One region of the Paenibacillus chartarius genome, then DNA from elsewhere that is predicted to be linked to it. Evidence: predicted binding sites of a transcription regulator. Region 1 holds the regulator's gene; the other holds the start of a gene.
The links. The regulator LexA, encoded in region 1, represses DNA repair genes until DNA is damaged. The targets are predictions, from matches to a motif close to CGAACATATGTTCG.
Positions count from the first base shown of each region.

Region 2: ACFFK0_RS02810 (sigma-70 RNA polymerase sigma factor region 4 domain-containing protein) is a predicted target of LexA. The motif match lies at 14,444-14,457, and genes of this name have one in related genera.

Region 1 is NZ_JBHLWN010000077.1:59,263-75,249, forward strand. It holds gene ACFFK0_RS20030 (hypothetical protein) at 331-546, opposite strand; gene ACFFK0_RS20035 (metal-dependent hydrolase) at 665-1,630, opposite strand; gene ACFFK0_RS20040 (lysophospholipid acyltransferase family protein) at 1,658-2,620, opposite strand; gene ACFFK0_RS20045 (GNAT family N-acetyltransferase) at 2,634-3,407, opposite strand; gene tlp (small acid-soluble spore protein Tlp) at 3,602-3,817, shown strand; gene rnz (ribonuclease Z) at 3,879-4,820, opposite strand; gene ACFFK0_RS20060 (zinc-dependent alcohol dehydrogenase) at 4,967-6,103, shown strand; gene metH (methionine synthase) at 6,194-9,637, opposite strand; gene mtnD (acireductone dioxygenase) at 9,846-10,385, shown strand; gene ACFFK0_RS20075 (HAD family hydrolase) at 10,543-11,358, opposite strand; gene ACFFK0_RS20080 (DUF896 domain-containing protein) at 11,360-11,557, opposite strand; gene ACFFK0_RS20085 (LysM peptidoglycan-binding domain-containing protein) at 11,709-12,122, opposite strand; gene lexA (transcriptional repressor LexA) at 12,277-12,900, shown strand; gene ACFFK0_RS20095 (hypothetical protein) at 13,126-13,248, shown strand; gene ACFFK0_RS20100 (hypothetical protein) at 13,639-14,133, opposite strand; gene ACFFK0_RS20105 (hypothetical protein) at 14,324-14,593, opposite strand; gene ACFFK0_RS20110 (hypothetical protein) at 15,220-15,669, opposite strand.
Region 2 is NZ_JBHLWN010000016.1:2,015-18,001, reverse strand. It holds gene ACFFK0_RS02870 (TOMM precursor leader peptide-binding protein) at 1-36, opposite strand, end outside; gene ACFFK0_RS02865 (hypothetical protein) at 33-1,496, opposite strand; gene ACFFK0_RS02860 (hypothetical protein) at 1,678-2,499, opposite strand; partial or broken gene ACFFK0_RS02855 (pyridine nucleotide-disulfide oxidoreductase) at 2,635-2,814, opposite strand; gene ACFFK0_RS02850 (Rrf2 family transcriptional regulator) at 2,908-3,324, shown strand; gene ACFFK0_RS02845 (SDR family oxidoreductase) at 3,421-4,287, shown strand; cyclic di-GMP riboswitch class I at 4,531-4,615, shown strand; gene ACFFK0_RS02840 (methyl-accepting chemotaxis protein) at 4,747-6,336, shown strand; gene ACFFK0_RS02835 (YmaF family protein) at 6,439-6,798, opposite strand; gene ACFFK0_RS02830 (DUF421 domain-containing protein) at 7,020-7,538, shown strand; gene ACFFK0_RS02825 (bifunctional cytochrome P450/NADPH--P450 reductase) at 7,941-11,132, opposite strand; gene ACFFK0_RS02820 (LysR family transcriptional regulator) at 11,310-12,197, shown strand; gene ACFFK0_RS02815 (hypothetical protein) at 13,045-13,401, shown strand; gene ACFFK0_RS02810 (sigma-70 RNA polymerase sigma factor region 4 domain-containing protein) at 14,547-15,218, shown strand; gene ACFFK0_RS02805 (YvrJ family protein) at 15,223-15,399, shown strand; gene ACFFK0_RS02800 (helix-turn-helix domain-containing protein) at 15,392-15,658, shown strand; gene ACFFK0_RS02795 (ankyrin repeat domain-containing protein) at 15,952-15,987, shown strand, end outside.

The DNA of each region.
Region 1 (15,987 bases):
TTATGACGGTGACCGTGAAGTTCTGTTCTTTTCATTATACAGAATACATGTTCGCCGGGCAACAAATGTTCGGATACATACGTTCGGACGCGGTCGATACCGCGCAAATGAGCAAGGCCGTGAACGGCGCTCTATACGGAGCGGCCTTCCACGGCTGGAGACATACCTATTTCAGACCCCCGGTGACGCAACGGAGGGTGAAGGTACGATTTGACAAACCTATCCACTCATTCCGGCGGCGGTACACCAACAGTTACAATCAGCGGCACGCTATGCGCTGCAATGGCCTGCCCGCGATATCAACATAAGGTTCCTTCTATGGCCGGCGAATTAGTCCAGGTCGACCGAATCGTCGTAGTCGTACCGGAAGCCGTCCATCGGCGGCGCAGCGGCGGACGATTCCGAATGCAGCGCATCATACGAGCTGGATTTCAGCTTCTGCAGCACCTCGCGCAGCTCGCGCCGCTTCGATTCATTCGTTTCATGCTGAATGGCCGAATGCAGCGCCATCTCGATCAATACGACATCCTGGCTTGTAAAGTTCATCAGAGCGTCCCCTTCCTGTTCCTTACAAATATGGACTTCCATAACCGTTAGTGTAGCCATCGCCGCGTCGTTCGATACGGTCCGAGCGCCGCGTTCAAAACAAAAAGCACAGGGCGCCTTATACATAAGGCGGGTCCCATGCCTTCTTCGTCCAGCCGAGACGATCGCTGACCACGTTCAAGTCGGAATCCAGCTGTACATCGACTCCGAACGGAAGCTTATGATTGTGCCAAAAGCGGAGGTCGCGCCAATGAACGACATATCCGTCCTGACCTTCCGTCAGCCGCACGTGAACTCTCTGGGCGAAATGCAGAAACGCGCGCACCCCGTCCGTTCCCATCGTCGCCTGGATCGCGGGATGTGTCTGATCCTTCGTGTACACATCCTTGACCCGAATGTCCCGGAAGCGGATCGTTCCGTTGTAGAACGTATCTGCGGTTTCCAGTACAAATTGCCAGTGAAACCACCACAAGGAAGGCACGATATGGCATACGCCCTGCTCGATTTCCAGCTCCTTCTTCACAAGCCGGACCGTATGCGCATGATGCCATGCCCGCACACCGATGTAAGCAAACGTGAGCAGGTAAACCGCCAGAAACAAGCGGCCGGGCTCGGCAGCGCCGGTCATCCAGGCAATGACGCCGATGCTGTGAACCGCAAACAAGAACGGATCGAATAACGGTAAAATGTCCAAATGATGCCACTGCTTCGAAAACGGACGGAAGCATTGCACCCCATATACGTTCAGCCAATCGAGAAACACATGGAAAATGACGGCCGCCATCGTCCATAAGCTTAAAGTCAGCACATGCTCCCATACGCCGAACAGCCCGGCGGCCGCTCCGCCGATCGCCAGCGGCCACAATAACAGCGCCGGTAACGAATGCGTAACGCCGCGATGATGGCGAATGTACGAAGCGTAGCTCTTGAGCCGCACGACCGTATCGAAGTCCGGCGCATGCGAGCCGACCAGCGTCGCCGTCAGCACGGCGCCGGCCAGCAGCGGACTATTCGCGACTTCCGGCTGCAGCATCGCAAGGCCGGCCAGTGACGCTCCAAACAGAAGATGACTTCCCGTATCCATCTCGATTCCTCCCGTCAAAAAAATGACTCAGCCCGCGAATTCGGCTGCCTGCTCGCCGGCATGCTCGTCATGCGGCCCCTCCGCCTCTTCCCATCGTTCATTCGCATTGAACCAGTAAAACCACTGCGTCGGATCGGCTCTTATGATCCTTTCCAGCTCTGCGTTCAAGGCGATTGTGGCCGCCGCCCGTTCGTGCCGGCCGAACCGTTCGTGAAGCATCAGCGGCACGCCGAAGCGAAGCCGGTGCCGGAGACCTTTCATGCGGCTGGCGTGCAGAGGCACGATCGGTACCTTCTGCTCGATGCCGAGCAGCGCCGCGCCTTCCGGCGCACGTGTCGGCCGACCGAACCATTCCGTCTTCGGAAACGCCGGGCGATAAAAGTCGCCGAGCAGGAAGACGACACCGCCCCCGGCGACGTGCCTCCGCAGCGAACGGATCAGCTCGATCGGCGGCGTTATGTCGTAGTCGAAGCCGCGGCAGCCAAGCTCTTTAAACTTCATATAAATGGGATGCAGCTCCGGACTTTGCGCGGTCGCAACGGTCAAGCAGTCGTAACGCTGCGACAAGTACCAGTACGCGTAGAAGAAATTGCCGGTATGCGGCGTATATACGATCGCGCCTTTCCCGGCTTGCAGCGCTTCTTCGAGCCGGTGCTCACCCTCAACGCCGAACTTGCCGGCCAGCCTGCCTCGCTCCCGCAGACGCGGCAGCCCGTACACCCCGATCAGCAGTTCATACATGGTGACCGCAACATTGGCCATATAGGTGCGCGCGAAGCCGGGAACGTATCCGGAAGCTTCCGCTCCGAGCATATTCCGCATGTTGGTTTCGATTGCCGATCTCGTCTTCGCACCGAGCATGCGATACACAAGACGCCCCGCAGATGCCAGAACGGCCTCCAACAGCCGCGGCGGCAGCCAGCCTGCGAGCCGGAACAGCGCCCGGTGCACACGCTCGCTGCGCGTTAACAGGCCTATCCAGTCGTACACTGCAAGCTCCCCCCTAGCTGTTCAAGAAATGCTTGCGGTAACGGCGGGTAACCCGGTCCTTCTGCAGCACGATGAAGAAATCGACCGTTTGAAAAATATCGTCGTAAGCCGGATCCCCGCCTATCTCCGCACCAAGCCATTGATAACCTTTCATCAGCGGCGGCAGCTTGCGGAACACTTCCTTCTCGTCGAGCTCCTGCTCGATCAGCTGAAGTCCGTCGATACGGTGCGTCGGAAGCGGTTGAACGCCGAACCGGTCCGTAATGACTTGCTTACGGCGAAGCATCGTGTAGATCAATTTCAAGTCCTCCAGCGAGGACATATGGATACTGGCGCAGCCGATCAGATGATCGTAGCCGCGTTCCGTTATGTACGTTGCAATGCCTTCCCACAGCATCTGAATCGCTTTGCCGCCTCTGTACGCTGGCGCTATGCAGCTTCTTCCGAGCTCCAATGTATGTTCCTTGCTGGGCGTGAAGGCGGACAAGTCGAATTCCGTCTCCGAATAAAAACCGATATTACGCTGGGCAACGTCCCCGGGGAGCAGCCGATAGGTACCGACGACACGATCCAGGACGGCATCCTTCACAATCAGATGATCGCAATAGGCGTCGTACTCATCTTGCTCGAGCCCGGTTTCCGACCGCATCCTCATGTTCTTCTCTTCTTCTACAAACACTTCGTAACGGAGACGCAGAGCCTGCTCCACTTCTTCAGTGCTGTCGGCCAGCTTCATGATCAGCTGTGAAGGCTGGGGACGTAGTGCTTCCATTAAAGCACCGTTCATCGATGGTCACGCCCTTCGGTTTGTAATAACAAGAGCGTACCACCGGATTATTAAGATGACGTTTACTTGCCGTTAAGGTTTTGTGTAGTTTGAAGGCGGAAGCGCCCTCCCCGCTGTACGTATATTTGGCGGCGCGGAGCAGCATTTTATATTCGTAATACCCAAATTGATCATGCGTAAGGAGGGACATTCCAATGGCCAAACCGGATAACCGCGCCGACAATGTCGAGCACCTGCAGGAGAGCATCCAGAACACGATTGAAAATCTGGAAGAAGCGGAAGATTACCTCGACGAGCATGCCGACGAAATCAGTGCGACCGAATACGAGCAGATCGCATCGAAGAACGAGCGCCGCCGCGAGAGCATCGAAGGCTTCCGCAGAGAAATCAAGGACGAAGCGAACAGCTAATCGGGCGCAAACGAAAAAGCATCCGTCCGCGATCGAGATCGCGGTACGGATGCTTTTTTTGTCATAACGCTCCCGCCGGTTTACGGGCAATCGTGTAGCTGAAATGATCGTGTGCGAGATGTGTGTCTGCATGCAGTTCTTGCGCCTCGTGAAGGAGCACGTCCGCTTCCTCCTCCTGGTAGCGCGAGGAAATATGCGTCAGAATGAGCGTGCCTGCCCCGGCCTCCCCGGCCACGCGCGCGGCATCCACCGAAGTGGAATGGTCGTAAGCAAGCGCCAGCTCCTGGCGGTTCTGCGCGAACGTCGCTTCGTGCACAAGCACGTCGGCGCCGCGGGCCAGCTCCCTGGCGCCGTCGCAATAGCGGGTGTCGCCGAGAATGACGACCGTGCGCCCGGCGATCGGCGGTCCGATGACGTCGGCGCTGCGAACGACGGTTCCGTCCGGGAGCGTGACATCCTGTCCGCTCTTCAGCCTGCCGTACAGCGGTCCGCTCGGCAAGCCGAGCTCCCGCAGCTTGTCCGTGAGCAGCTTGCCCGGCATGTCCTTCTCCTCAATCCGGTAGCCCCAGCATTCAACCCGATGCTCCAGCCGCATCGCGGTCACCCGGAAGGCGTCGTCTTCCCAGACGAGTCCCTCCTCTTCCAGTTCGACAATCTCGAGCGGATAAGCCAGATGCGCATCGCTGACCAGCAGCGACGTTTCGACAAAAGCGCGCAGCCCCTTCGGTCCGTACATCGAAAGCGGCGTATCTCCGCCTTGGTATGACCGGCTCGTCAATGCGCCGGGAAGGCCGTATATATGATCTCCGTGAAGATGCGTAATGAAGAGCTTCTCCAGCTTGCCGATCTTCACCGGCGATTTCAGCGCCTGGTGCTGTGTCCCTTCCCCGCAATCGAACATCCAGCAGGTTCCGCGCTCCGCCAGCAGATTGAGCACGATCGACGTTACATTGCGCCGTTTGGAGGGCATCCCCGCACCGGTTCCTAGAAAATAAAGCTCCAACCTCGGCACCCCGTTTCTCCGTGATGTCCCATTCATCCTAGTGGAAAATGCCGCCAAAGTCAAACACCGCGAAGCACCCGCGCGCATGGAAAGGGTGAAATTGCGAACGCTATGATGAGCATGAATTTTCCCTTGGAGGATGATCGATGAAAGCCGTCACTTATCAGCACCCGAAAGAAATTGAAGTCAAGCAGATGCCCGACCCGAAGCTGGAGCGAGCGGACGATATCATCGTTCGGGTGACGACAACCGCGATTTGCGGCTCGGACCTTCATCTTGTGCACGGACTCGTACCCGGCTTATACAAGGACTACGTTATCGGCCATGAGCCGGTGGGCATCGTCGAAGAGGTCGGCAAGGATGTTACTAAGGTGCGCAAAGGCGACCGCGTCGTCATCCCGTTCAACGTCTCTTGCGGTGTGTGCCGGTATTGCAGCGCCGGCCAGGAATCCCAATGCGACAATTCCAACCCGCACGGTGAATCAGGAGCCTACCTCGGTTATTCCGATACGTACGGCGGCTATCCGGGCGGTCAAGCCGAGCTGCTGAGGGTTCCATACGCCAATTTCATGCCGTTCGTCATCCCGGAGCACAGCGAAGTGACGGATGAGCAGGCCGTAATGTTATCCGATGTGCTGCCTACAGCCTATTGGAGCGTCGACAACGCGGGGGTGAAGGATGGCGATACCGTCATCGTGCTCGGCTGCGGCCCCATCGGCCTCATGACCCAAAAGTTCGCCTGGCTGAAAGGCGCGAAGCGCGTCATTGCAGTCGACTACTTGCCATATCGGCTACAGCAGGCGAAAGCCATGAATCTGGTCGAAACGTTCAATATCGAAGACTTCGAGGGCATCGGCGACCATTTAAAGGAAATTACGGGCGGCGGCGCGGATGTCGTCATCGACTGCGTCGGCTTGGACGGCAAGCGCACTGTACTCGAATGGGTAGAGACCGCACTCATGCTGCAGGGCGGCTCCATGGGCGCGATTCAAATCGCTTCCCAATGCGTCCGAAAGTCCGGCACGATTCACTTGACAGGCGTGTACGGCTTGCGTTACAACGCCTTCCCCCTCGGCGATCTGTTTTCCCGCAATATTACCCTGAAGATGGGGCAAGCTCCCGTTATCCATTACATGCCTTACTTGTTCGAATTGATCGAATCCGGGCGTATCGACCCATCTGCGATCATCACGCACAGGCTGCCGCTCGATCAGGCGAAGCATGCCTACAACCTATTCGACCATAAGCAGGAAGACTGCATCAAGGTCATTCTTAACCCGTAAAACAAGTCCCCCGCTTATCGGAGAAATATTCCTTATTCAAAAAATAAAGCCTGAGCAGCGTCGCGCCGCTCAGGCCGATGTTACGCGGATTTATACTTTCTCCACGTTGAAATATCTCGCCTCCGGATGCGCGAAGACGATCGCGGACACCGACGCCTCAGGCTCCATCATCGAGCCTTCCGTCAAGTCTACGCCGATATCGGCCGGCTGCATAAGCGCGAACAGCTTCTGCTGATCGTCGAGGTCCGGACACGCCGGATAGCCGAACGAGAACCGCTGTCCGACATATTTGGCCCCGAACCGCTCCTGCATCGTCATATCGGCCCGATCCGGAATGCCCCATACATCGCGCATGATATGGTGAATGCGCTCGGCGAACCCTTCCGCCGTCTCCAGCGCGGCCGCTTGCAGCGCATGCGAGCGCAGGTAGTCGCCCTTTTCCCGCCACTCACGGGCAAGCTCGGAAATACCCGCGCCCGCCGTGACGACAAGGAAGCCGACATAATCCATTTCGCCGCTGTCGACGGAGCGCAAATAGTCGGCCAGGCACAAATACGGCTCCGTCTCCTGCCGCGGGAACGAGAACGTCTGCAGCACGGTCTTGCTGTCGGCCGGATCGTAAACGATCACATCGTTGCCCTTCGATTGCGCCGGGAAGAAGCGGTACATCGCCTGCGCCTTAATGATGCCGTTCGATTGCGCCTCCTGGAATATCCCGTCTACGGTCTCTTTTAGCTGCAGCGCCTTCGGATCCTTGTCCTCCAGCAGCTTCTCGACCTTGCCTTTAAGCCCCAAGTGATGGCCGAGCAGCATTTGCATATTGACATACGGCAAAATATGTCCGATCGGATAGTCGCGCAGCACGTGCCGCTCGAGATCCGGCGGAATGCGGACCGGCACATCGCGGGATACGGATGATGTGTAGACGCGCGTCAGCTTCGGCATTTCGCTCTCCGCCTTACCCGCCTCCTTGACGTCCGACTCCTTGCTCTCGCGCAGCTCTTGAATGAGCCGCATGCGCTGCTCCGGATTGCTTAGCTTGTTGGCGATGTCGAGCCCGTCCATCGCATCCTTCGCGTACAAGACTAGTCCTTCATATTCCGGCGCGATTCGTGTCTTCGTAAATTTGCGGGTTAGCGCCGCACCGCCGACGAGAATCGGTACGTCGATGCCCGCGCCCCGCAAGTCCTGCGCCGTCACAACCATCTGCTGCGCCGATTTGACGAGCAGGCCGGACAAGCCGATCGCATCAGGCTTCTCGCGGCGGTACGCCTCAATCAGCTGCTCCGGCGGCACCTTGATGCCGAGGTTGATGATCTGATAGCCGTTGTTCGACAGGATGATCTCGACCAAGTTTTTGCCGATGTCGTGGACGTCGCCCTTGACGGTAGCCAGCACGATTTTTCCTTTCACGGCGCTCTCGGTCTTCTCCATATGCGGCTCCAAATGCGCCACCGACGCCTTCATCACTTCGGCGCTCTGCAGCACCTCCGCAACGATCAGCTCGTTGTTGTTGAACAGGCGGCCGACCTCTTCCATCCCTTTCATCAGCGGACCGTTGATGATCTCAAGCGGCGCGTATTTCGTCAGCGCCTCGTCGAGGTCCGGGAACAGTCCTTCCTTGGTGCCTTCGACGACGTACGAGCTCAGCCGCTCCTCCAGCGTCAGGTTGGACAGCTTTTCCTTCTTCTCGACCTTCTTCTCGCGGAAATGCGCCACGAATTTGGCCAACGTTTCGTCATTCGTATTATAAATCAGGTCCTCGGCCAGCTTGCGGTCCTCTTCCGAAATCGAAGCGTAGCGCTCCAGCTTCTCGGTGTTGACGATCGCGTAATCGAGTCCCGCTTTCGTACAATGATACAAGTAAACCGAGTTCAGCACCTCGCGGCCGGCATCCGGCAAGCCGAACGAGATGTTCGACAGGCCCAGAATCGTCTTCGCCTTCGGGTACTTCTCCTTGATCATGCGGATGCCTTCGATCGTTTCGACAGCGGAGCCGATATACTGCGGATCGCCGGAGCCGACCGGAAACATGTTCGGGTCGAAGATAATATCTTCCGGATTCATCCCGTATTTGTTCGTCAGCAGGTCGTATGCGCGGTCGGCGACCTCCATCTTCGCCTGGCGCGATACCGCTTGGCCGCGCTCGTCGATCAGAATGCACACGACGGCGGCTCCGTATTTGTGAATGAGCGGAACGATGTTCTGGAACTTCGTCTCGCCATCCTCCAGGTTGATGGAGTTAATGATGGCCTTGCCCTGTGAATATTTCAGACCGAGCTCGATGATGTGATCGTAAGTCGAGTCGATCATGAGCGGCACTTTCACCTTCTTGACGACCTGCTGCAGGAAGTTTTCCATCGCATACGCTTCGTCGATGTCCGTATCCTGCAAGTTGATGTCGACGACGTGAGCGCCGTTCTTCACCTGGTTGCGGGCGATTTCCGACGCTTCCTCGAACTTTCCTTCTTTAATGAGGCGCTTGAATTTCCGCGATCCGGATATGTTTGTCCGTTCTCCTACCATGATCGGCCGGTTGTCGTCTTCGATATAGACCGTTTCGATTCCGGATACCGCAGGCGGGTGGCTGCCTTCCTGAGCACGCGGCTTGTACTTCGCCATCGTTTCCGCCAAGGCGCGAATGTGCGCAGGCGTCGTACCGCAGCAGCCGCCGGCAATGTTGATCCAGCCCTGCTCGGCGAATGCAGCCATCTTCGCCGCGAGCGACTCCGGCGATTCGTGGTAATGGCCGTTCTCATCCGGCAAGCCTGCGTTCGGATAGCAGCTGATCGCCGTTCCGGCGATGCCGGACAGCGTCCGAATATGGTCGCGCATGAATTCCGGTCCGGTTGCGCAGTTAAGGCCGATGGAGATCGGATTCAGATGCTCGAGCGAGATAAAGAACGATTCGATGTTTTGCCCGGCCAGCGTCGTGCCCATCGGCTCGATCGTACCGGAAATCATGATCGGCAGCGTGATGCCGGTCGTCTCGAATGCGCGGCGAATGCCGATCGAAGCCGCCTTCACGTTCAGCGTGTCCTGCGAAGTTTCGACAAGAAGCGCGTCGACACCCGCTTCCACAAGAGCAAGCGCCTGCTCGTAGTAGCTTTCTTCCAGCTGCTCGAAAGTGATGCCGCCCGTAACGGAAAGCGTCTTCGTCGTCGGGCCGATCGCCCCGGCTACGTAACGCGGCCATTCCGGCGTCGAATATTCGTTCGCCGCTTCAATTGCCAGCTTCGCCGCAACAAGGTTCAGCTCCCGCGCGCGGTCCTGAAGGTCGTATTCGGCCAGGACGACGCTTGTCGAGCCGAATGTGTTCGTTTCGATAATATCCGAGCCTGCTTCGAAGTAGGCTCGGTGAATTTTCGATATGACATCGGGCCTTGTCAGAACGAGCATTTCGTTGCAGCCATCGAGCTCTTCCCCGCCGAAATCGGCGGCCGTCAAGTTCTCCTGCTGGATCATCGTTCCCATGGCGCCGTCGAGAATTAATATTTTTTGCTTCAGACGTTCTTGTAATGTCGGTTTGCTCATCGCTTTCTACGTCCTTCCCCCGCAACCGTAAAATATGTCTATTAGTGTAGCAGAATCGCTCTCTGAAAGGAAGGCATTCCATTTTCTTTATTTCACATCCGAAATGTCGGAATAATATTGCCCGAATGCATCGACAAACGGAACATTTTTCTCTATAATACCTAATAATGACTGATGAATCCTACGATAATGAAAAGAGGTTGATCTCATGGCAGAGATTCGCATCCGCAATACCGGCGAGCGCATTAGCGGCTTCGAGAATGTGAAGGCGTTCCTTGATAAGCAAAACGTACTGCACGAGAGATGGGACATGAGCAAGCTTCCCGAGCACCTGCGCGAGAAGTTCGTGCTGACCGACGAAGAGAAAGCCGAAGTTCTGGCATCGTTCGACGAAGAAATCAAGGACCTTGCCGCACGACGCGGCTACCAGATTTGGGACTTGATCTCCTTGTCCGATCAAACGCCGAACATCGAAGAGCTTCTTAAGAAGTTTGAGCAAGTGCACACGCATACTGAAGACGAAATCCGCGCCATCACGGCAGGTAAAGGCATCTTCATTATTAAGAGCGACGAAATCGGCTATTTCGACGTTGAGCTCGAAGCCGGCGATGTCATCTCCGTCCCTGAGAACACGAACCACTTCTTCACGTTGATGGATAACCGTCAAATCGTAGCCGTTCGCCTGTTTATCGAGAAGGACGGCTGGATCGCTTACAATGTGGACGATCCGGAGTACGTAAAAGCGTAAGCTACTGAGACAATAGGAGACTTCTAGCCGGTGTCGGTGAATTGCCGATATCGGCTTTTTTTGTGCGAAACCGGCGCGTCTGCGCCGTGCAAAAAAGAAAGACCGGAAGCCGCAGCCTTCGGTCTTTCTTTCTTAGGAATATTTTGTAGTAGTGCTGTTAACCAAGCGAATGAATAATCGGTAAAATATCTTCCAGCCGCTGTACCCTGTGCTTCGGTACGATAACGTCCGCCGCCGGGATGATGCCGTTCGGCGAGCCGGCGTCGTGGTGATCGATCCAGATGTTGGTCATGCCGATTTGATTGGAGCCGAGAATGTCCGTCGTCAGCTTGTCGCCGATCATCACGCCTTCCTCCGGAGAGATGCCGAGCAGTCCCAAGGCGTGATGGAACAATGCCGAGGACGGCTTTCCTTCCCCGAAGCTGCCGGAAATGACGATATGATCGAAATAGCCCGCGAGCTCCGGTACACCGTCCAGCTTCTCCTGCTGCAAATCGGGTGCCCCGTTCGTCAGCAGCAGCAGCTTATAGTCGGCGCGTAATTGCTGCAGCACACGGAATGTCGAATCATAGACATACGGCCGGGCGCGGCGCTCCTTCGGGAACTGTTCGCCAAGCTCGCGGCCAAGCGCCGGGTTGTCCACTCCGAGACGTGCAAGCCCCCCGGTCCAAGCTGCCGTTCGGTATCCCGGCGCCAGCTCCTGGAGCTTCCGGAACATCGGATGATCGCCTCCGGTAAAATTCGCCCAAAGTCCTTCGAACGGATTAATGCCGATCATCTTCGTAAACGGATATGTCTCGAAGCCCTCATATAAGTGGCGCGCCTCCGCTCTGACCGCTTCTTCCAGAAGCTTCGGGTCGACGCCGGTTCGTTGCGATGCCGTTTGGCACGTCGCTTCGAAAGCCTCCTTCACGCTGCGATCATCCCACAGCAGCGTATCGTCCAAGTCAAACAAAACCGCTTGCAGCTTCATCTCAGTTCTCCCTCTTCGTCTTATCCTCTTCGTCTACGAATTTAATCGATTCCAGCTGCTGACGCAAGTTGGATTTGAATGCTTGAATATATCGGCTTCGGAGCTCGTTGCGCTCGTCAATTTCTTCATCCGTCAATCCGACTGTTTTCGCTTTGCGCGCCAGCTCGTTGATTCGCTGTACGGTTTGCTCCGCATCCATGTTGTCAGCCCTCCTGCAGATGTTATGCTTCTTACTTTGCCACCCTCCGATGGCATTGTCAAGCTTACGGCCGCTTTAAAAAACGAAAAGGAACGCCGGTCTCCCAGCGTTCCCTTCACTATATAGAGTGAATAAGATCATAGAGCCTCTCTTACGGTAACAGCAGCTGCTGGCCGACCTTAAGCGAGCTTCCGTTTAATTGATTTACGCGTTTGATTCGTTCAATATATGAGCGAACATCCATTCCCTTCGGTGCATGTTCTTGTGCGATATCCCATAGCGTATCTCCTTGCTCAACAATAACCGTTTGATCCGTCGTCGATACCAGTGCCTGCGATTGCATTAAATTCGTTGCTGCCGAAGCCGAACCCTCCGGAACATATGTTCCCTTCCCATCTGTTCCTGCGTTTGCTTGCACAATGGCGCCGATTGTTACGACGGTAAGAATGATCGCGAACATGATCGTGAATCGGAACAAAAACTTGCGGCGTATAAACTTCGATGTATGTCGACCCTCGGAAGTGTTGGAACGGGAAACTGCCGGCTGGTAAACTGCATATTGCATAAAATAACAACCTCCAAACGCTTGTTCGTATCTGATGGCATTAGAATAACACGAACACATGTTTGAGTCAATGGTTTTCTCGAACTTATGTTTGTACGAACTCGAGTTCTGTGTTATACTTCAGATAATAATTACCAAAGTGGAGGGTTTCGACTTGAGCAAGATTTCCCAACGGCAGCATGCCATACTCGAATTCATTAAGACCGAAGTAAGGGACAAGGGGTATCCGCCTTCCGTCCGGGAGATCGGCGAAGCGGTCGGACTCGCCTCCAGCTCCACCGTGCATGGACATTTGGAGCGACTGGAGAAGAAGGGCTTGATCCGCCGCGACCCGACGAAGCCGAGAGCGATCGAAATTTTAGGTCATGATGACAATCCCTCAGCCGACTTCTCCTTCGGTATCGCCCGCGTCCCTCTGATCGGTAAAGTAACGGCCGGGGTGCCGATCTTGGCAACGGAGAACATCGAAGACTATTTCCCGCTTCCTAGTCATACAGTCGGCGATTATAACGTGTTCATGCTTACCATTGTAGGCGAGAGCATGATCGAAGCGGGCATCCATGACGGCGACTACGTGATTGTTCGCCAGCAGCAGACAGCGAACAACGGCGATATCGTCGTCGCCATGACGGACGATGACGAGGCCACTGTGAAGCGGTTCTTCAAGGAACGCGATCACATCCGACTGCAGCCGGAGAATTCATCTATGGAGCCGATCCGGCTCAACCACGTCACCATTCTCGGCAAGGTCATCGGATTGTACCGGGAAATTTATTAAGACTACTAGCTTGAAGGAACGGTCGTCGCAGGAAGACGGCCGTTTTGTTTTTGACGTCTTGTCTATAACGAACAAAGCCTCTCATCTCCCCGCAAGTTGCCACACATCGCCGCATTCGTCTATAACGGCATTACGCCGATTCCGCTATTCAGCCGGACAAGTGTACAATCGCGTTTGCCTTCAGCTGCATAATTTGGAATAGCTCCTTACAAGGAGGTGTTTCCCATGAAACGAGATCACAAAAAGAAAGTCATCGTCGTCGTTCTGAAACCCGGCCAAAAGGCTCTTGTCGTCTGCAAACATGACAAAAAGAAAAACCCTCATCGTGACGGGGATACAGTAAGCTAGAACCTTAGATCGAGCACCTGATCGGGCTAAGGTGCTCGATTTTTTATCATGTAAGCACTTCCGCAATCAATCTACGTATAGCCTGTCAAGCGGAAATCACCGCTGCATCTCCGATTTCAAGTTTGAATCACAGCAAAAAAACCACACTGAACGGCGCGAAAGGCTCCAACATATATCTCGTTTCATACAGCGTCATATACCGATCGCGTTCTCACTAATGCTCTTGCGTGCGGTTTATGTACGAAACCACCGGCACAGCGCCAAGCTCATGTAACGTTCCGGGACTCCATTGGATTGACTAGTTGCGTTGAATCGAACATATGGTCAATTCGCCAATAAACATCTTACCATTTGAGCCGATCGACCGTTGGACATTCGCGGGTTTGGACATTACTTGGCAGGCTTCCAATAAACCCAATTTGTATCTATTTCTGCTTCAAACTTGGAATCATTCGGAAAGAATATCTCCTTATTCAGTTTGAAAAATGACCAATACTCTACGTAGTTGATTATTTTATTGTTCTTAAGGAAGATTATCGTATGAGCTTCGTCACTTGGATTAATAAAGGTTTCCGAGGTCCAATGGAATCCAAGCTTATTGTTTACATCTTTGCCGTCTGCGTAGGGACCGAAAATGTACATTTTATCCCATTCGAAATGAACTAACTCTTTAAAGTCAACGGCAAATACTTCATTTGGATTATTTTTCTTATTCCGTTCCAGTTTTTTCAATTCCTGCTCTATTCTGTTTTGTTCATGAACATCGATTTTTTGAGATACCTTTAGTTCACTCTTATCAAAGCAAGTGATGGCGTAAGTGACGATCATTGCAAAGGTCAACATTGCTATTAATGAAACGAATACACGTCGTAAAGAAATAGCCATTCAGCACCCCTTGGAAAATAATTCAACCAAATTATATCAAACTTTTATGAAGGTGGAAAAATAAACCAGAACCAAAATGCCTAGCAAAAAATCCGTAGAGAACAGCTTTCTCTACGGACTTCGCAGCGCGTTGCGCCAGGCTATGTTTAAATTGACGTTGATGAACGAGCTTGCCGATGGGCTGTTATCCCTAACTTTGTTGGAAAATGTAAGCACCGTTTGTAGCGCCCTTAGTTCTGATAGCGATTGCTGTAGCAAAGCCTCCGCTTAAAGAACCAATTCGAGCGATACCGTACGGCCGAACACTGATGGTCACTGTGTTGTTTAAGAGAAGTACAAAAGATTTGCTGCTGTTGTTGGAAATTGCTAGAGTCCCACTAATCCCTTTCGGCACCGTAAGAAGTGTTTTCGTTCCAGCTGTAGAGAAGTTAAACGACCCGGCATGAGCATATTTAGCCATAAATTCCCACCTCCGATAATTATGATATTCGGGAAAGTGGTTTACGCTTGGGTGATTGTCATGAATAGCGAATACATGGGAGGTGAGCTTGATTCAAATTGAAGTGGGTGGGCGCAGCCCCTGCTATCGGGTAGGCAGGAAAAACGTCGGGTTCATGTGATTGAATACGGAGCGCCGGAACGCAATTAGTCAACCGGGCAATTTGAAGAAAGACGGAAATCAAGGTAAATCCGGATGGACATGGCGCAGGAAATTTACCGAATGGGCACAAGGGGTTTATGAAGTTTCACGGACAAGTTTGAATATTGAAGAGCTTGGGGTAATCAGGTATGGAATATGAGTTTCAATCTTACGAAAATATGAAAGCTAAATCGAGGGAGTTATCGACACTCATATAGAACTGAAGCGTCACATGTGTTCGGGAACGAACGTAGGCCGCATTTGACTGACGGCACAGGAATGAATATCGAAGAATATGAGCTGATCAATTGAGCAGAATACGGCGAAACTATCGGCAAGCACGAATGGAACTCAAAAATGACTTATACGAGAGCGCGTAAAATTTTCAAAGGAGCTGCGTGCCGCAGCCCCTTTGAAAAAAGCTTGGTTCAGAACTAAAACGCCGTTTAGTACAACCAAGGGCTAAGGTAATAATAATTATTCGGATCATAACCAGAGAAACTTGATTTAAATACTACAAAATTATATCTTGCGTTTGCTTCAAGTGTAAACGACACCCACTCAGGGTTTCCGCTTCCTTGAGATAAAACAGTTACTGGTACCGGTTCTCCATAGTTTTTATTAATAACGAAGAGATATTTAGTGTTTGCTGGACTCTGGAGATGAAGGGTCATTGTTCTTCCACCATCATTCGCTCCGGCTTGAAAGTAAAACCAATCATGATCATTTTCTGAACTAATCTTCCCCATAGCCAAGTCGCCATATCCTAAAAACTGAGCTGCATCGTGGTAATCATTAGGCTCTTTGTCATAGACGGTTGCGGCGAAAGCCGATTGTGAGCCCACAAGCAATGCAAATGTTGTAGTTAATGAAATAACAAGTTTATTAATTTTCATATGGTATTCCTCCGAATGAGATTATATGGAAGAAGTTGGCCAACAACCCCATGTAATATATTACCATATAATCCATAGAGTTAAACCTTATATTTTCTTATTTGGTTATTTATGGGTACAAAACGAGTATTGGCATAGGCACTTAGTTTGAAATTTCATTCTCGTCAAAGTCGTAGGTGGTTTCTGCCGAAACACTTAGAAGAAGCCCCTGCGAACGCTGTGACAATCGTGAATATTGAGCGGACGATCTCGAAAAGCTTGGAAGCGATGAAGGCAGAGCTCGAAAGAAGCAGTCTGGCGGCATGGCCGTTCTGACCG
Region 2 (15,987 bases), on a different contig from region 1:
GCGCCCCGTACCGATTACGGCAATTTGCGTCGTCATTGTGCCGATCCCTCCCGTAACATTACACTGACCAGCTGCAGCCGGTTCTCGGATAAGACGGATCTTGGGCGAATATCGCTCACATGCAGACGGATGCCGCTGCCCGCCAACGTAGAAATGACCGATTTCAGGCGTACCGGAGCCGAGCTCTCCGCAGTGAAGGAGCGGGAAACCGGCTTCACTGCGAATGGGAACGCTGCAGCGTCAGTCCCCGAAATCTCCCCAAGCTGTATAGCCTGAAGCGCTCCCTGCAGCGCATGGCGAACAGCTCCTTCTCGGCTTAGGCCGATGCCTCCATATGTAAAGCCGCCGACCCTCACCCACATAACGGGACACCCTAGCAGCTCTTCTCCTTCAAGCATTTCCGCCGGGCCGCCGAGCATTTGCAGAGCCTGAAGACAATACCGGCCGTACGGGTCAGAGATACCGCTCCCGCTCCATGGCCGCATCGGAGGTACCGGATGCTCCCGTAAGCGCAATTCCAGCAGCTCCGCCAGACATTGCAGCAGCGCACGGTACACTGCTTCCCCGAACGTCTGTCCGGCTCCAAAGCCCACGCATGCCCGTTCATGGTCCCGCATCTTCCCGGACATCCGTGCGCTCATTCGTTCAAGATACGCTTCAACTCCCGCTAATCCTGCCTCTACCCGGGCTTCCCGCGGATCGAATCCGGAAGCAGTCAGCTCGGGCAGCAGACGAGCCGGTCCAGCCGATAAAGGATCGACCGTTCGGATTCGGCAAACCGATAGCGGAAGCTGCTCCAATCCCCCGTCGTCCCAATCATGAAATAGTCCCGTTACTTCGGAAGTCAGGTTATGAAAATAGGACAACAGCTCATCCCGGTCCGGCATAGCCTCCGAGCGGTGAAGCCGTTCCTTCACATCTCTAACAGGGCAGGCCTGCACCCTCTCCGTTTCGAGAGGACCCGGACCCGCATCATAAAGCCGGCCTTCCAGCGTCTCCAGATCCAGCAAATAAACCTGGGAAGCATGTGGACCGCGAGGCCGACCCGCCGCTGCAGCAGCCTGTTCCAGCCAGTGTATTGCGATATTGGATAGGATCGGCCAGATGAAGGGCGATAGGCCCCGTGCCGGCGGCTCCCCTTGGCAAACGGCATCATAATGAACTTGATTGAGCAGCGATTCCCAGGTCATAGCCGACTCGTATCCCAGCAGAGGCCCGACCATCACCTTTCGCGAAAGCCTTACAACCGGAAGCAGAGCCTTCCGTTCCTCTATGCAGTACGTCTCCAGTTGGGAGAGATGTCCGTCTTCCAGTTCATCCGCTGCATAAATCAAGGAGCATGCCGAGCCCAGCTTCCGCTGCCAATCCTCCCGGTTTCCGAGCGCACCTGCCGCAACATGGGGAACATCCGCCTCCGCCATAGCTTGCAACAACGAAGCGGCGAGCCGGCCTGGTCCCGCTATAGCCACAGGACGGAATTCGCTATTGCCCGACATACTCCGTCACTTCCTTCCGGCGTATTCACTACAGCTATATATGACGGCGGCTTGGCGGAAATACCATCCTTTCGCTATTCCTGCCTGCCGCCAAAACAAATAGGCCTGCAGAATCTCCTTACGGGAAATGTAAGGCGAACTGCAGGCAGCGGGTGGGCCTCCTACCATAGAGGCCGTCCTTTTATGCGTCCATCGGTTTGCTCTCGGTCACAACCGGCTTCCTGTTTGCTTGTGCGAATGCCAGCCAGGTCATCCCCGCGGCGAACCCAAGCATAGCGATCATGCCGATGTCGCCTCCATGGCTTATCGTATACAATATCGCCAGTCCCAGGATGAACAGCGGTTCTCTCGGCGCGCTGCTGTCCATTGCGGCAATACCGATCGCAATGAAAAACAGCAGAAACATCCCGCCGATGACCGGAAGCGCCCATTCCGGATAATCCGTCACATGGGTACGATAGGAGATATCGCTGACGACGATGCCGGCAATCGTATACGTTACGGCCAGAAGACACGCAATGGCAAGCACCGGCTTGGCGTGCTTCGTCTGGGTAACAGTGACGACGGTTGCCAGCAAGGCGACGATCCAGCCGCCCCCGGCGATCATCGCCGTAGCGGAGAGCGGCCCGTACTGCATCTCGAAGAAATACGCCTGCGCGACCGCATCGACGGATTTACTGTCCAGCCCGGGCACTTTGCTTCCCCCGAGCACCACAAGCCCCGTCCCAATCCCGGTAGCCACCTCGAAGATCACGTAAAATAACAGGAAAATACCGGCTCCCCATCTAGCCATATGGGCAGACAACCGCTCCACGTTCCGGTTCAAGTAAAAAAAGGAGGCCGTAAGCGACACAAACACGAATGGAAACAGCAGATGAATCAGCAGCCAGGTGGACAATTGGTGGTAGACATGGTCGGGAGCGGGGTGGATGGCGGCGAAGTAAGCACCAATCAGCGGCACAATAAGCAGAATGAGCAGCGAATACCATTTGGATTGCAGCATCGTTTCGACTCCTTTTTAGGTACTGTTCCCTTACGGAAGGAACCATTTCATTGTTTCATGTCGTTCCATCTTTTGTAAATAGTTCCATATAAGGATTCTTAAACCTTCCCTCTATCCTACTGCAAGGGTCCTTCACCCCAAATCGACCATATCCGGTCCGCTGATTTCCATAATCGCATAGCAGGTTTCAAACCAAGCCCGTCTGGTCATACCTTTGTCGTTCTCGATCAACAGCGTCCTCTTGCCCATTTTGTCGGCAAACAGTGCCGCACTGGCGCCGGCAGGAACGGAACCGATAATCGCAATTTCGTACAAAGATGGCAGCATTCCTGCAAGCGCAGCTCGGCAAAATGATCATTGACATTGCTTGGGGTAGTAACTAAAATGGTTACAACGGTGGTGTTGCAAATGAAACAAATCAGCACGCGATTCTCGATTGCCGTTCACATTCTCTCCTTGATTGCGGTTAGCCCGGACGATTGTACCGGAGATTTCATTGCGGGCAGCGTCAATACGAATCCCGTTATCATCAGGAGAATCATGGGAATGCTGAAGAAGGCGGGTTTCGTGGAGGTCCGGCCCGGTGTGGGCGGCGCTTCCCTGCTCAAGAGTCCCGAGCATATTACGCTGCTTGATATTTACCGCGCGGTCCAGGTCATTGAAGAGAACCAGTTATTCCGTTTGCATGAAAATCCGAATCCGCAATGCCTTGTCGGGCGGAATATCGAGCAGTCTCTTCAATCCGAATTGATGGAAGCCCAGTCCGCTATGGAAACCAAGCTGCAGCAGACGACTTTGAGCCAGCTGATATCGCGATTCAAATAAATGAGAGCTCTTGATGGGCTTTTATTTTATACACGTTGTAACCATTTATGTTATAACATGATCTGTTACAACATTATCTTACTAGGAGGTATTTCAATGAAACTGCTAGTCACAGGCGCAACAGGAAATTTGGGGTCGAAGGTCGTTGAAGCATTATTAAAATCCGTACCCGCGGATCGGCTTGCCGTCAGCGTGCGGAATCCGAATAAAGCGGAGGGCTTGCGCGCACAAGGAGTAGACGTTCGGTATGGAGATTTCGACAGCCCGGAAACTTTGGATACGGCCTTCGCGGGCATCGATCGCTTGCTGATCATCTCCGCCGACGGCGATAACGAAACGAGAATACGGCAGCATACCGATGCTGTTGCCGCCGCCGCGCGTGCCGGAGTGAAATTTATTGCTTATACCAGCTTGGCGAATGCGGGCGAGAGCACGATTTTCCTGGCTCCCGTGCACCGAGTGACCGAAGAAGCCATCGTCAAGACAGGCATCCCCTACTCGTTCTTGCGTAACAACTGGTACCTGGAGAACGAGCTCGGCAGCATAAAGGGTGTGCTTGCAGGAGCGCCGTGGGTCACTTCCGCAGGATCGGGGAAAGTCGGTTGGGCTCTGCAGCAGGATTACGCGGAGGCGGCTGCAGCCGTACTCGCGGGCAGCGGACACGACAATACGATCTACGAGCTCTCAGGCAAGCTGTTGACCCAGGAACAACTCGCGGCTGCTCTTGGTACGGTGGTAAACAAGGAAGTGCCTGTCCATCAGATCGATGACGCCGCTTATGCAGACATGCTGAAGGGAGCGGGCGTGCCCGATTTCGTCATCCCGATTCTTGTCGGTATCCAGCAAGGGATTCGGGATGGCGCGCTGGAGATCGAAAGCAGCGACTTCGAAAAGCTGCTCGGCCGGCCGGTTACGCCGATTACCACAGGCTTAAGCCAAATTGTGAACCACCTTGCGAAGTAAATATTTCTGACGAAACCGGCCTTACGGATGTGAGGCCGGTTTATTATTTCGATATGCTTCCACCGGGGTTGGCTCTTCGAGAGTTTGCTTCTCGATCACCTGCCTGGGGACTCTCAAGGACTTTCAGCATTTATGTTCGATGTTTCATTCAGACTCATTTTTCCAGAAAAAATTTTACTTTAAATCGACATAAAACATGTTATTATTACATTATATATCAAATAATGTCGAAATGTGACGAACCAGCTGAAAAGGCAAACCCGCCGAAAGACGGGGACGCAAAACTTCGGGCCTACGGCAATTGCGCTAAGGCAGCCGGGTTGCCAATTGGGGGGGACAACAGCGCAAGACTGCCCTAATGGTTAGGGCATTTTTTTGTTTCTCGGCAGCATGCCGATTGGAGTACATAGGTTCAGGAAACCGCTCACTACCCATCACAACCATCGGAGGAATCATGCAATGGGCTTATTCAAAAATCTTAAGGTCGGTGTCAAAATCAATTTGTTGATCGTGATCAGCGTCGTTTCACTGATCGTGGTCGGTATTCTCGGTTACCGGGGGATGGCGGAAATGAACGCCGATGCCGATGCGATGTACAAGGAACAGCTGACGCCGGTCAAGGCGCTAAGCAAAATCCAAATCAACACATTAAAGAGTGAATCCGCCATTCTTGAGTTAATGATAACTACGAACGACTCCAAAAATAAAGAGCTGAACGAAGAAATCGAGAAGCTGGTTGCAGAATCGGACACGCTGATGAGCGATTATCAAAACACTCAGCTGGACCCTGAGGAAAAGGACAACGTCGCCAAATACACCCAGGTTGTTACAAGATACAAAGAAGCCCGCAAAGAAGTCATGGACCTCGCTTTTCAGAACAAAAACACCGAAGCGTATTCCGTCTTTGTCAATAAGCTGGACACGTTAAGCAATCAAAGAAGAGACATCTTGACGAATTTGATCGACTATAATACGCGGACAGCGGAGAAGTCGAACGAAGAAAACGCTGCGTCCTTCGCATCGACGCGAAATATTACGATTGCCATCGTCATTGCAGCGCTGCTGCTCAGCATCAGCTTCGGCTATGCGATCGCAAGGTCAATCTCTCGTCCGCTGAACCGGGTGCTCGGAATTTTGGACAAGGTGGCGGACGGCGATTTGCGGGAAACGACGGATATCGATTCGAAGGATGAAATCGGCCGTCTGGCGAATGCGCTCAACAACACGGTAAACAGCTTGAAATCAACCGTTGGCGGCATCCTCTCGTCGGCAGAGAACGTCTCCGCGGCAGCAGAGCAAATCTCGGCAAGCTCCGAGGAGATCGCTACGGGCAGCAGCGTTCAGGCTCAGGAGGCGCAGTCGATCAACGAGCTGTTCAAGGAATTGTCCGCAGCCATCAATTCCGTCGCGGAAAGCGCGGAGCAGGCATCCGAGCTGTCCAACAAAACGATGATGATGGCGCAGGAAGGCGGCAAGGTTGTAGAACACTCGATTCAGGGAATGAATTCGATCAATCGCCAGATGACATTGCTCGCCGAGGATTCCAACAAAATCGGAGAAATCATTGGCGTCATTGACGATATTTCGGAGCAGACGAACTTGCTTGCCTTGAATGCCGCGATCGAGGCGGCACGGGCCGGCGAACAAGGAAGAGGGTTTGCCGTCGTCGCCGATGAGGTGCGTAAGCTGGCGGAACGAAGCAGCGAAGCGACCAAGCAAATTACCGCCATTATTACCGGCATGCAAAATAATACGAAGCTTAGCGTGGACGCCGTTGGCGAAGGGACGACTGCTTCGAAGAAATCGGGCGAAGCGTTCCAGACGATCTTGTCAGTCGTGAATGAAACCGCCCATAAGGTGGCGGAAATCGCCGCCGCCTGCGAGGAGCAAGCCGCACAATCGACGGAAGTACTGAGCTCGATTGAGAAGATTTCCGCTAGTACCGAGGAAGCAGCGGCCAGCAGTCAAGAAACCGCTTCGACCTCCCAATCGCTGGCACATCTGGCGATGGAGCTGAATAAGTCGGTCGCGATTTTCAAAGTTAGCTGATCCCGCACATCGAACAGGCGCCGGCCATAGAGGCCGGTGCCTGTTTGGGCTATTAACAGAAGGGAGACCATGACGGTGTCATTTCTATCATTGTGAGGACGTTCAAACAAGCGGCTTCTGAATCAACGTTGCAAAGTTAAATGGATGCCTGTGACCTTCATTTAACGTGGTTTTCCCTGTAACAAAGTGAACATGCTTACCGTTACCGACCGGAATGGCCGGACCGGTACGAATTTTTTTAAGCTTGTGGAAATGGTCTACGAAATCGGTCCGAGACAAGTCAATTTCATGAATATGACTTTTCCCGAAAGGGATGGCTTCTCCTGTTACCCCTGCAAACCGGTGGTTGTGGCGATCCTCCCCTTCTTCCGCTAATTTCGTGCTGCCTGTGAACTCATGGACATGGGTCTGTGCCAGCCGAATTCTCGTCTTGCTTTTCAGTATTAATTTTTTGTTGAGCATGAAAACCCTACATCTCCCTTCGCCGGTTTCACGCTCATTATAAATGACGAAATTTTTGTCCGATAAGAGCCAACAGCCTAAAGATAAACTTACTCCCCACCCCGGCGTTCCCAATAGTCTAATGATGAATAAATCGGGACATAATGAAAAGCAAATCATTTGGAAAGTAAAAAGGATGTGGCGAAGGGACCTTGTTTACTTTCGTTTATGAAGCGATCGTCATGATCATTTCCGGCTTCATTCTCTTGAGAATTGCAGGAAAAAAAATCATTGCCGAAATGACCCCTTTAGAGATGGTTACGATATTATCGATCGGAACCATTATTGGACATGCCGTAGCCGAAAATGATATATGGCAAACGGTTGCTTGCATCGGAATATTCGTTCTTATTATGGTGGTCTTTCAAAAGCTGGCGCTTCACATCCCCTTTGTTGAAAGGCTTTTGATCGGCAAGCCCACCATGGTTGTCAAGGACGGTCAAATTCAAACGAAGCAGCTGCGGAAGCTGCGCTTGACCGAGGATCAGCTTGAAATGAGAATACGCCAAAAGGGTATCTCCCGAATCTCCGACTTACGCACCGCAACGGTTGAAGTGAACGGGCGATTCGGCTACGAATTAATCGATTCGGCCCGGCCCGTCACACGCGGCGAGTTGGAAGAGCTTCTCTCGTTGTTGAAGATAAACGTGGAATTATCGAAGTCTCAACCTGCCGAAGTGTTCGACCGTTTACGGGAATAAACAACTGGAGCAGCAGAAAGCGACGGCAAGTGGCCAGGAAGCAGGCACTCATAGCCCCCATGCGTCCAAGATCGAGGCTGACCTGGCTTCTTCAAATTTCTCGCGCGAACCCGCATATCCCCGCCCTCCACGCCGACTTCCTTTTCATCGATCCCCTCAAGCCCGCCTATGCAATGCCCCCGATGACAGGCTTGCCTGCTTCGCTGATGTATAAAGGATTCCGAAGCCCCTATTCTGGGGATCTACCCGCTCTCCCGCAAAATAGCGGATTTCGAGGGATCTATCCCGCGTCCTCTAAACTTGCATGCCAGCCATTCCCGAGCAAAATTACGGTTTCGGAAACCTCTATTTCGCAAAAGGAACATCCAAAAGGGGGCCGCTTGACCAAGCAGCCCCCTCGTATTACATCCCCGTCCAAACATCCTTCGCATAGCTTCCATTCGATTGAAGCTGCTGCAGCCATTGTTCGGCCGCTTGCCGGTCGGCCCCATGGACTTGCATATAAGCTTTCTGCAGCTCGCTTTCTACATCCGGCGCCATCCGGGTGCCGTCACCGCATACGTACAGCCGTCCGCCGCCGTCCAGAATGCGGATCAGCTCCGCCGCGTGGCCCGCCATAAGATGCTGCACGTACGTTTTCGGCACACCATCCGCCCGGGAAAATGCCGTATGCAGGGTAACGACCCCATCTCTCGCATATTGCTCCAGCTCTTCGCGGTAGAGGAAGTCCGCCTCGTTCCTGCAGCCATAGTAGAGATGAGCTTCCCCTAGAGCGGCTCCTTCCTGCTTCAGCTTCGCGCGCGCCTGCAGGAAGCCTCGGAAAGGCGCTATCCCCGTACCCGGGCCTACCATGATGATCGGCGTCTCCGGATTATCGGGCAGCTGGAAGCCGGATTCCGGCGTACGGACGAACATGACGATGTCCTCCCCCGCCGCGCGCTCGGCCAAGTAATTCGAAGCGACCCCGCGGTATTCGCCCTTCCCGCTCCAAGACTGGCCGCGTACGACACCAACCGTAATGCTGGCGCGTCCTTCGTTCATCCGCGGCGAGCTGGATATCGAATAGTATCTCGGTTTCAGCGGCGGCAGCAGCTCCAGGAACTTCTCGAACGGTATTTCGCAGGCTTCGTACTTCTCGATAAGATCCAGCATGGAAACTCTCTTCCGCAAAATCTGCTCCTCGTACGCTCCCTCCTCCAATAAAGCTTCCAATTCGCGTTTGTGCGGAGGACATACCGTATAAGCGGCAACCTCGCGTATTTGTGCACGGGTTGCTGCCTCCTGCACCTCTACGCTGTGGCGAAGAATAGCAGCAAGCGAAACTGCCCGGCCGAGCGGCAGATGGGAAGCGCTGACGCCGCTCGCCGTCAGGATCACCTGATCCTGACCATGCAAGCCGAACCGCTTCAGAATGCGGTCGACGTTCTCTTTGCTGTTGCCGGGAAACACCCCGAGATGATCGCCTTCCCGATACGTAACCCCTTCCGGCAGTTCAATTTCGATATGCCTTGTGCTTCGTTCGCTGGAGGCGTGCTGCAGCTCGCGGTTGACCGCGACCGCCGCGCGAACCGCCTCGTACGAATCAGCAAGAGGGGCTTCCGCCAGCCCGCTGACCAGCTGCATGGTCAATGTGCTCCGTTCCTTCTCCGCATTGGCGTTCAGCTTGAGGCCGAACGTGTGCATCGCATCGTCCCACATTTGCCGTTTCCAGTCTTCGAGCTGCTTCTCGAAGTCCCCGCTCGCATCGGCTTCACCTCGCGGCGAGAACCTTGCAGCACCTTTCTCGGCAAGCTTCTCGTCGATGAACCGCGGCACGTCTTGGTACGTCGCCGCCCAGTTGTGGTCGCCGCAGCCGAATACGGAATAGCGCACTCCGCTCAGCTCGCCCGGTCCGACCTGCTCCAGCCATTGCACGAACTGGCGCGCATTGCTTGGCGGTTTACCGTTATAGGACGAGGTGACGATGATGACGGCCCCTTCCTTCGGCAGCTGGCCCAGCCGGTCGTTCAAAGCGGCCGCTTCGCTGCGGATGCCGTGCAACCGGGCCATATCCGCCAGCTCTCTGGCAATCCGCTCGGCCGTTCCCATATTGGAGCCGTATAGGACGAGCAAGGGTCTATTATTTACACCGATGATGGAGGCTTGCCGGGTTTGATGCTGACTTGGCGCAGCCGCAGCGGAAGCTGCTGCTACAGCTTCCGTCTTCGGCGCAAACGCAGGGGCAGCTTTCTTCTCTCTTAACTGAACCCGCAATGTAAACTCATCCGGTTTCAGCGTCAACGTTTGCTTTACCTTCAACCGGTAATTCGTATGGTCAATCAATTGGAACTGCTGAAGAATCATCCCGAGCACCAGCGTCGCTTCGTGAAGGGCGAACTGCATGCCAATACAAGCCCGCTGACCGTTCCCGAACGGTTTGTACGCATGGTTCGGTACCTTGGCCGGGTCTTCGAACCGTTCCGGACGGAATTGCTCGGCATCCTCCCCCCATGCCCCCCGGTCCCGGTGAAGCTGGGGTAAAATAACGGCGGCTCCTTCACCCTTCTTAATCGGATATTTTCCTCCGATCGTCGTGTCTTCCTTGGCAAACACGGCAAATTGAGGCGCGGTCGGCCACAAGCGAAGCGATTCGTTCAGGATCATTCGGATATATTTCAGCTTCAGAACTTGTTCGTATGTCGGTACCGCATCCGTCAGCACCTCATCCACTTCGGCATAAGCCTTGGCCAGCACCTCAGGGTGCTTCAACAAGAAGTACAGCGTAAACGACAGCAGACCGCTTGTCGTTTCATGGCCGGCGATCAAGAACGTAATAATCTGATAACGAATATTTTCATCGTCCAGCGGCTCCCCGGTTTCGGGGTCTTTGGCGCTCAGCATCCGCGCGAGCAAATCCGTCTCCCCGCGGTCTCCGGCCCCTTTGCGCTCCGCAATAATTTTATCAACGAGCGAGAACATCGATTGAATGTCGCGCTCGTATTGATTTTTGGTTTTGAACATCAGCATGTTCTGAATCGGCAGCCGGGTGCCGTAATGCATCGCCTCGTCCAGGGCGCGGACCATGCTTACGATGAACGGATTCGGCGTTTCTCTGTAGTAGCTATTGAAACGGTAATTGAACCCGCACAAGCCGATCGTATCGAGCGTCAGCCGCGTCATGTCATCAGGCACGTCGATGCTTTCGTCCGGATTGAGCCGGGCCCACTTCTGAACCAGCTGCACGGCGATGTCCACCATCATGGCGTGGTAGCCCTTCATCGCTTGCTGGCTGAAGGCCGGCATCAGAATGTTATGCGCCTTTTTCCAGTTCGGCTCCTCCGTCAGGCTAGTGAACAAACCGTCCCCGGCAAAATCGCGCACTTTCATTAAATGGCCGATCGACTTGTCAAACCGCGACTCGTCGCTGAGCTCAGCCACCAAATCGGGGCCGGAAACGATAATAATGGATCTTCCCAAGATGTCTAACCGATAGATCGGCCCGAACTCGTCAGCGAGCTTACAGAAGGATAACGTGGGCGAGTCCTTGTCGATCAAAGGCAGATTCCCGAGGACACCATACGTTTTCGGTTGGGGGATGACCGTTGCAGTTTCCATAAGAATACTCCTCTCCAGCATAGGTACTTACCTGATTTTGCCCACCACAGCTAACATCAATTACTTGCCACTGCCTGCTAAGTTGTATGTCTATATCATAATCGGGATTAATGATGACATCCAATGTATAATAAATCATATATTTATTACATTAAGTTAATAAATGAGGTGAAACTTGTGGAGCTGCAGCAGCTTCGATATTTTCAAACCGTCGCACGATTGGAGCATATGACGCAAGCCGCCGAGGAGCTCAATATTACCCAGCCGGCTCTCAGCCGGACGATTTCCCGCTTGGAAGAGGATATCGGCGTTCCTTTATTTGACCGCATGGGTCGTCATATTCGCCTTAATGCCTATGGCGAAGTATTTCTCGCCCACCTGGAACGGTCGTTCTCCGAGCTGGATCAAGCCAAGAAAAAGATTACCGACATGGCCCGGCTGCACGCGGGGGCCGTCTCCATCGCAACCACGAACATCAGCATTTTTCCGAGCTTGCTGTCTTCCTTCCTGCGCCAACATCCCGATATTCGGGTGCGCCAATATTTGCAAAGGGACATGACGATGTACGAGCTGCTGGACAAAGGCTTGGTCGATATGTGCATAACCTCCGAGCCAGTGGAAGGCCCGGGTATCGAGTGGCAACCTATTTTTACGGAAGAGCTTCTGCTGCTGGTGCCCCGAGAAGAACGCTTCGTTCATCGTCACGAAATCAGACTGATAGAGGTTAAGCATGAAAAGTTTATTAGTCCCAGCAACGGTTACTATGCGCTGAACGGGCTGGAGCAGCTTTGCGTACATGCGGGCTTCGCACCCGATATCTTATTCGAGGGCAACGATTCGGTGGTGATAGGGGAAATGGTCAGTCTCGGGCTGGGCATCTCTTTCATCCCCAAGCACCTTTGGGACAAGTTCTCCGATATCCTTAAGGATCGCCTGCATGTTCTGAAAATTACCGAGCCCCACTGTACGGTAACGACCGGTGTGTCGAGAAGCACGGAGAGGTATCTGACCGCAGCCGCGAGGACGTTCTATGAGTTTGTAGTGAATAAAAGGTGGGAAAGTTAAATTCATCATCTGGGAGTTTGTTATGCAAAATCGCTTGGTACCGGTACTAGGGGGCATTTCATCCTTACGAGCTTAAATTGAATACATGGCTTGAGGAAAGTATATTAATTCTGCACATTCGGTTGTGTAGATTCATTCATCTAGCACTTTAATATAGTGTAAGTGAGTAAAGTTAGAGGACATGGGGTTGTCCCTCGGCTTTAACCCTCCTCACTTCAACTAAATCGTTGATAGAGGGTGTACGATATGCCTACAGTTCTTAGCGGAAGTCCAAAAGTATCGCGGAATCCCTATTTTGCACCTAAAGGAAACAGTTCGGTAACATTTGGCGGCGGGTATTTGTTTTTCTCCGACAATCCGGAAAAGGTGGAATATAGCCATACAGCGGATGAGGGCTGCTTTCTAAACAAATCGACTCTAACTGGTGATGGTCAAGTATATCTGTGGCACGAGAACGCAGTCATGAAGAACGGCGTAGCACAGACCATCTACTACTGCCTACTTATTCATAATCCGAACAATTTCGACATCATTGTATCTTCTTCTAATTACGGCTTAACCAATGGTGTTGGTCTAACGGACTCGGACGCATGGGCAGCTTACTTCCGGGGTAATAATACCTCAACTAGAGTTCCCGCAAACTGCTACGTTTATTGACCTTGCTTATATCTCTAACTCTGGTGGTGCTTACCAGTATGCCCAGACGTCTGCTGCCCACTCCCGCGGCCACGGAGGAGCATTTTACAACACATTCGTTTTCGACCCAATTGCTCCGACCGATAGCCAAAACGGTATTGCCTATACTGTTGGCTCGGCAGATGATACATTCTTCGGTAACGACCGTGTAATGATTTGGGACGATGCTCCAAGCGATCGATGTAACTTTACAGGTCCACTCGATGGAAATTACGGACAACAAATGATCATTTATCTGCCCGTGAAAAACAATTTCGGGGTGTCCAAAAATTTCCGAATTTTCATTGGCAGCACTGGAATGGAGTTTATACCCGGCTCTGATGCAACAAATGGGGTGAACCGTATTAATATTTATGATAATACAGGTTCTAATACAAATAACCTGGCCATTTCTGATGCAGATGGTTTTGTGACACTGACGCAGGTAAACACTTGGGATCAAAATGGAACAAATAATCTGATCTCAGGGACAATTCATGCGAACAAAGACTTGAATGGAAAACTTTAAGTTCTCGATCGCAATGAGGCGGTTTTGGGAACATCTGATTATGTATACATTGATCGCCAGGAATCATCGCCGATGAAAGCAGGGGAAACCCGTACGTTTCAGTCTTACTGCACTTTTGAGGGTACCGCGGCATCTTATAAGGTGATACTTCATGATATATTGAAGTTTGAACCCCAAGGGATCTCATCTAGTAACGGTCCTCCGATGGTTCTGTCTTTCGCCCCTCCCTTTAACTTTAATGGGATACTACCAATTGACAAGTACAATCCTTTTACCGTTCGCTTTTACAATACAAGTACTTCCGCCATTAACGTAAACCTATTGATATGAAATTCGAAGTGTATACCGCAACTGAAGATAATCAACCTAAGGACCTTGTATACAGTTACCAACTACCGACCATTACTGGCCCAATAAAGGAGAAGACAGGATACTCAGTAAAAATCCCGTGGAATCAACGTGGAACAGGTGGAGATATGATTCAACCCGGCCGATATTTCGTGAAGCTTGTTCGACCTGACGTGATTGAGTACTCGTCTGGTAATAGTAGCGAGACCAAGTCGCATACCGTTGATAATAGTACAAAGTTTCCTACAAAATTTATAGTCGAGTACAAATAATTAGACATACATTATCAAAACAACCCGGCTCCGCACACAATGCGGTCCGGGGTTGTTTCTGTTTCTAGAACACCAAATCATGATTCTCTCGGAAAGCTCGGCTTGGTTTTAGTTCTTTCAATTTTGCGAGATACATTTCTCCAATTCGCTCGTACAATGATCGATCTTAGGGTCACATTCTTGAATCCGGTTCGACAATTGTTGAAACTCACTATTTATGATAAAGAGTCGATCAAATTTGGATTTCATAGTTTAGTTCACCTCGTTAACATGTTCTAAGTTATAAAGTGTTTGTAACTAACTAGTGCAGAACCCCTCCTTATTAATTTTTTAAAATTCAACTACTTTTCTGACATAATCCTATGATATATAATACAAAATTGAGGTCGATTTTTAGGATCTCTGTTTTTTTACCAAATACACGAACAAATGTTCTTGTGTATTATTAAAATTACATTTAGGTTGTTAAAATAGAAAATATCCCCACTTTATATAGAGATTGATTGTTACAAGGAGGGGGAACCCATGCAGTTACAGTTACAGGTCAAGGAATTACAAACACCAGAAGAACGCACGGCCGTCATGTCGTATGTAAAGCAGAATGAAGTTATTTTTCAAAACCCCGTAATTCAAGGCTTTTTTCATGTTAAGGGACATCTTGCTTTACTTGCTCAAGTCCTTCTAGACCCATCAGAAGAGAATTGCTCTCAGTTGGAGTCAACCTTCAGTCGGTATTTCTTTCGAGTCCGTTTTACAAAGTATTTATGCTCGTTGATCCGTTTTTGCAACATTGACATACAACGCAAACGTACCCGCGATGAGAATCGGTTACTTCTCGTATTTGATAAACCATTGGATGAGGAAGGCGACGCTACATTCGGTGAACTCATGCATTGCATTTCGAACTCCGTTATCAGAGACTCTCCGCTTCTAAACGACCCATACCTCTTTCATGAATCTATTGAGGATGAATCCCTGTATGATGCATTCACCCGATTAACGGACAAGCAAAAATTGGTTATTACCTTGTCTTACTCTTTATGCCAATTAGATACGGAGATAGCAAACCTGCTTTGCGTCTCTCAACAAGCCATTACAAAAACTAGAAAGACTGCACTGATAAAGATGAGGCAGCGCCTTGCCAAAGGCAATCATCCACATGTTGTTATGAGCGGCTATCGAAAGGAAGTGAACTAAACTAATGGACGATACGCAAACATTAAGTCTAGTGACAAACAGTATTTCTAACTTAGGTTTCCCCATTGTCATTACCGTCTACCTGCTCACTCGATTTGAGAAAAAATTGGATACGCTGAATACGTCGATTGTGGACCTCTTAACGGCCCTTAAAGATGAGGTGCGTAAGAAAGATGGCTGAAACTGATTTATTTGAACTTGTGCAAAGAGCCAAACATGGCGACCGCGAATCGCTGGGGGAAATTATAACCATGTTTCAGCCAGCTATTAAAAAGGCTTGTAGCAGGGTAAAGCCGCAAGAACGTTATGACTTAGAACAGATCATATCAGAGAAAGTGATCAAGGCTATTATTAATTACGAAATGGACAGCATTCCAGACTATTCGGGTTTTATTGACATGATTACCAGTAGGAAAGGTTCCTCAAAACAGAAGTGGTAAACTCCCCCCTCAATCGTAGACAATCGACAGCTTTCATCCTGGATCACTGGATTGTATGGTAGAGCGAAAGATTGCTTCAATGCGATTCCATATCTCTTAAACCGAGGTTTCCCTTTCGGAGATCTCGGTTTGTTGTTTGTTCGGAAATACCCATACTGGTTTCGTATAAGCTATTCAGCGCTAAAACCAAAAAATTAATCAAGACCGCAACATTTGATCTATAACAGAGTCTATTTTAATACTGGAATATAAAATAATGGTACTAGTTACAGAAAATATTAGGAGGCAACGGATTGAAAAAGATACTAGTCGGCTTCATGTTTGGGGTT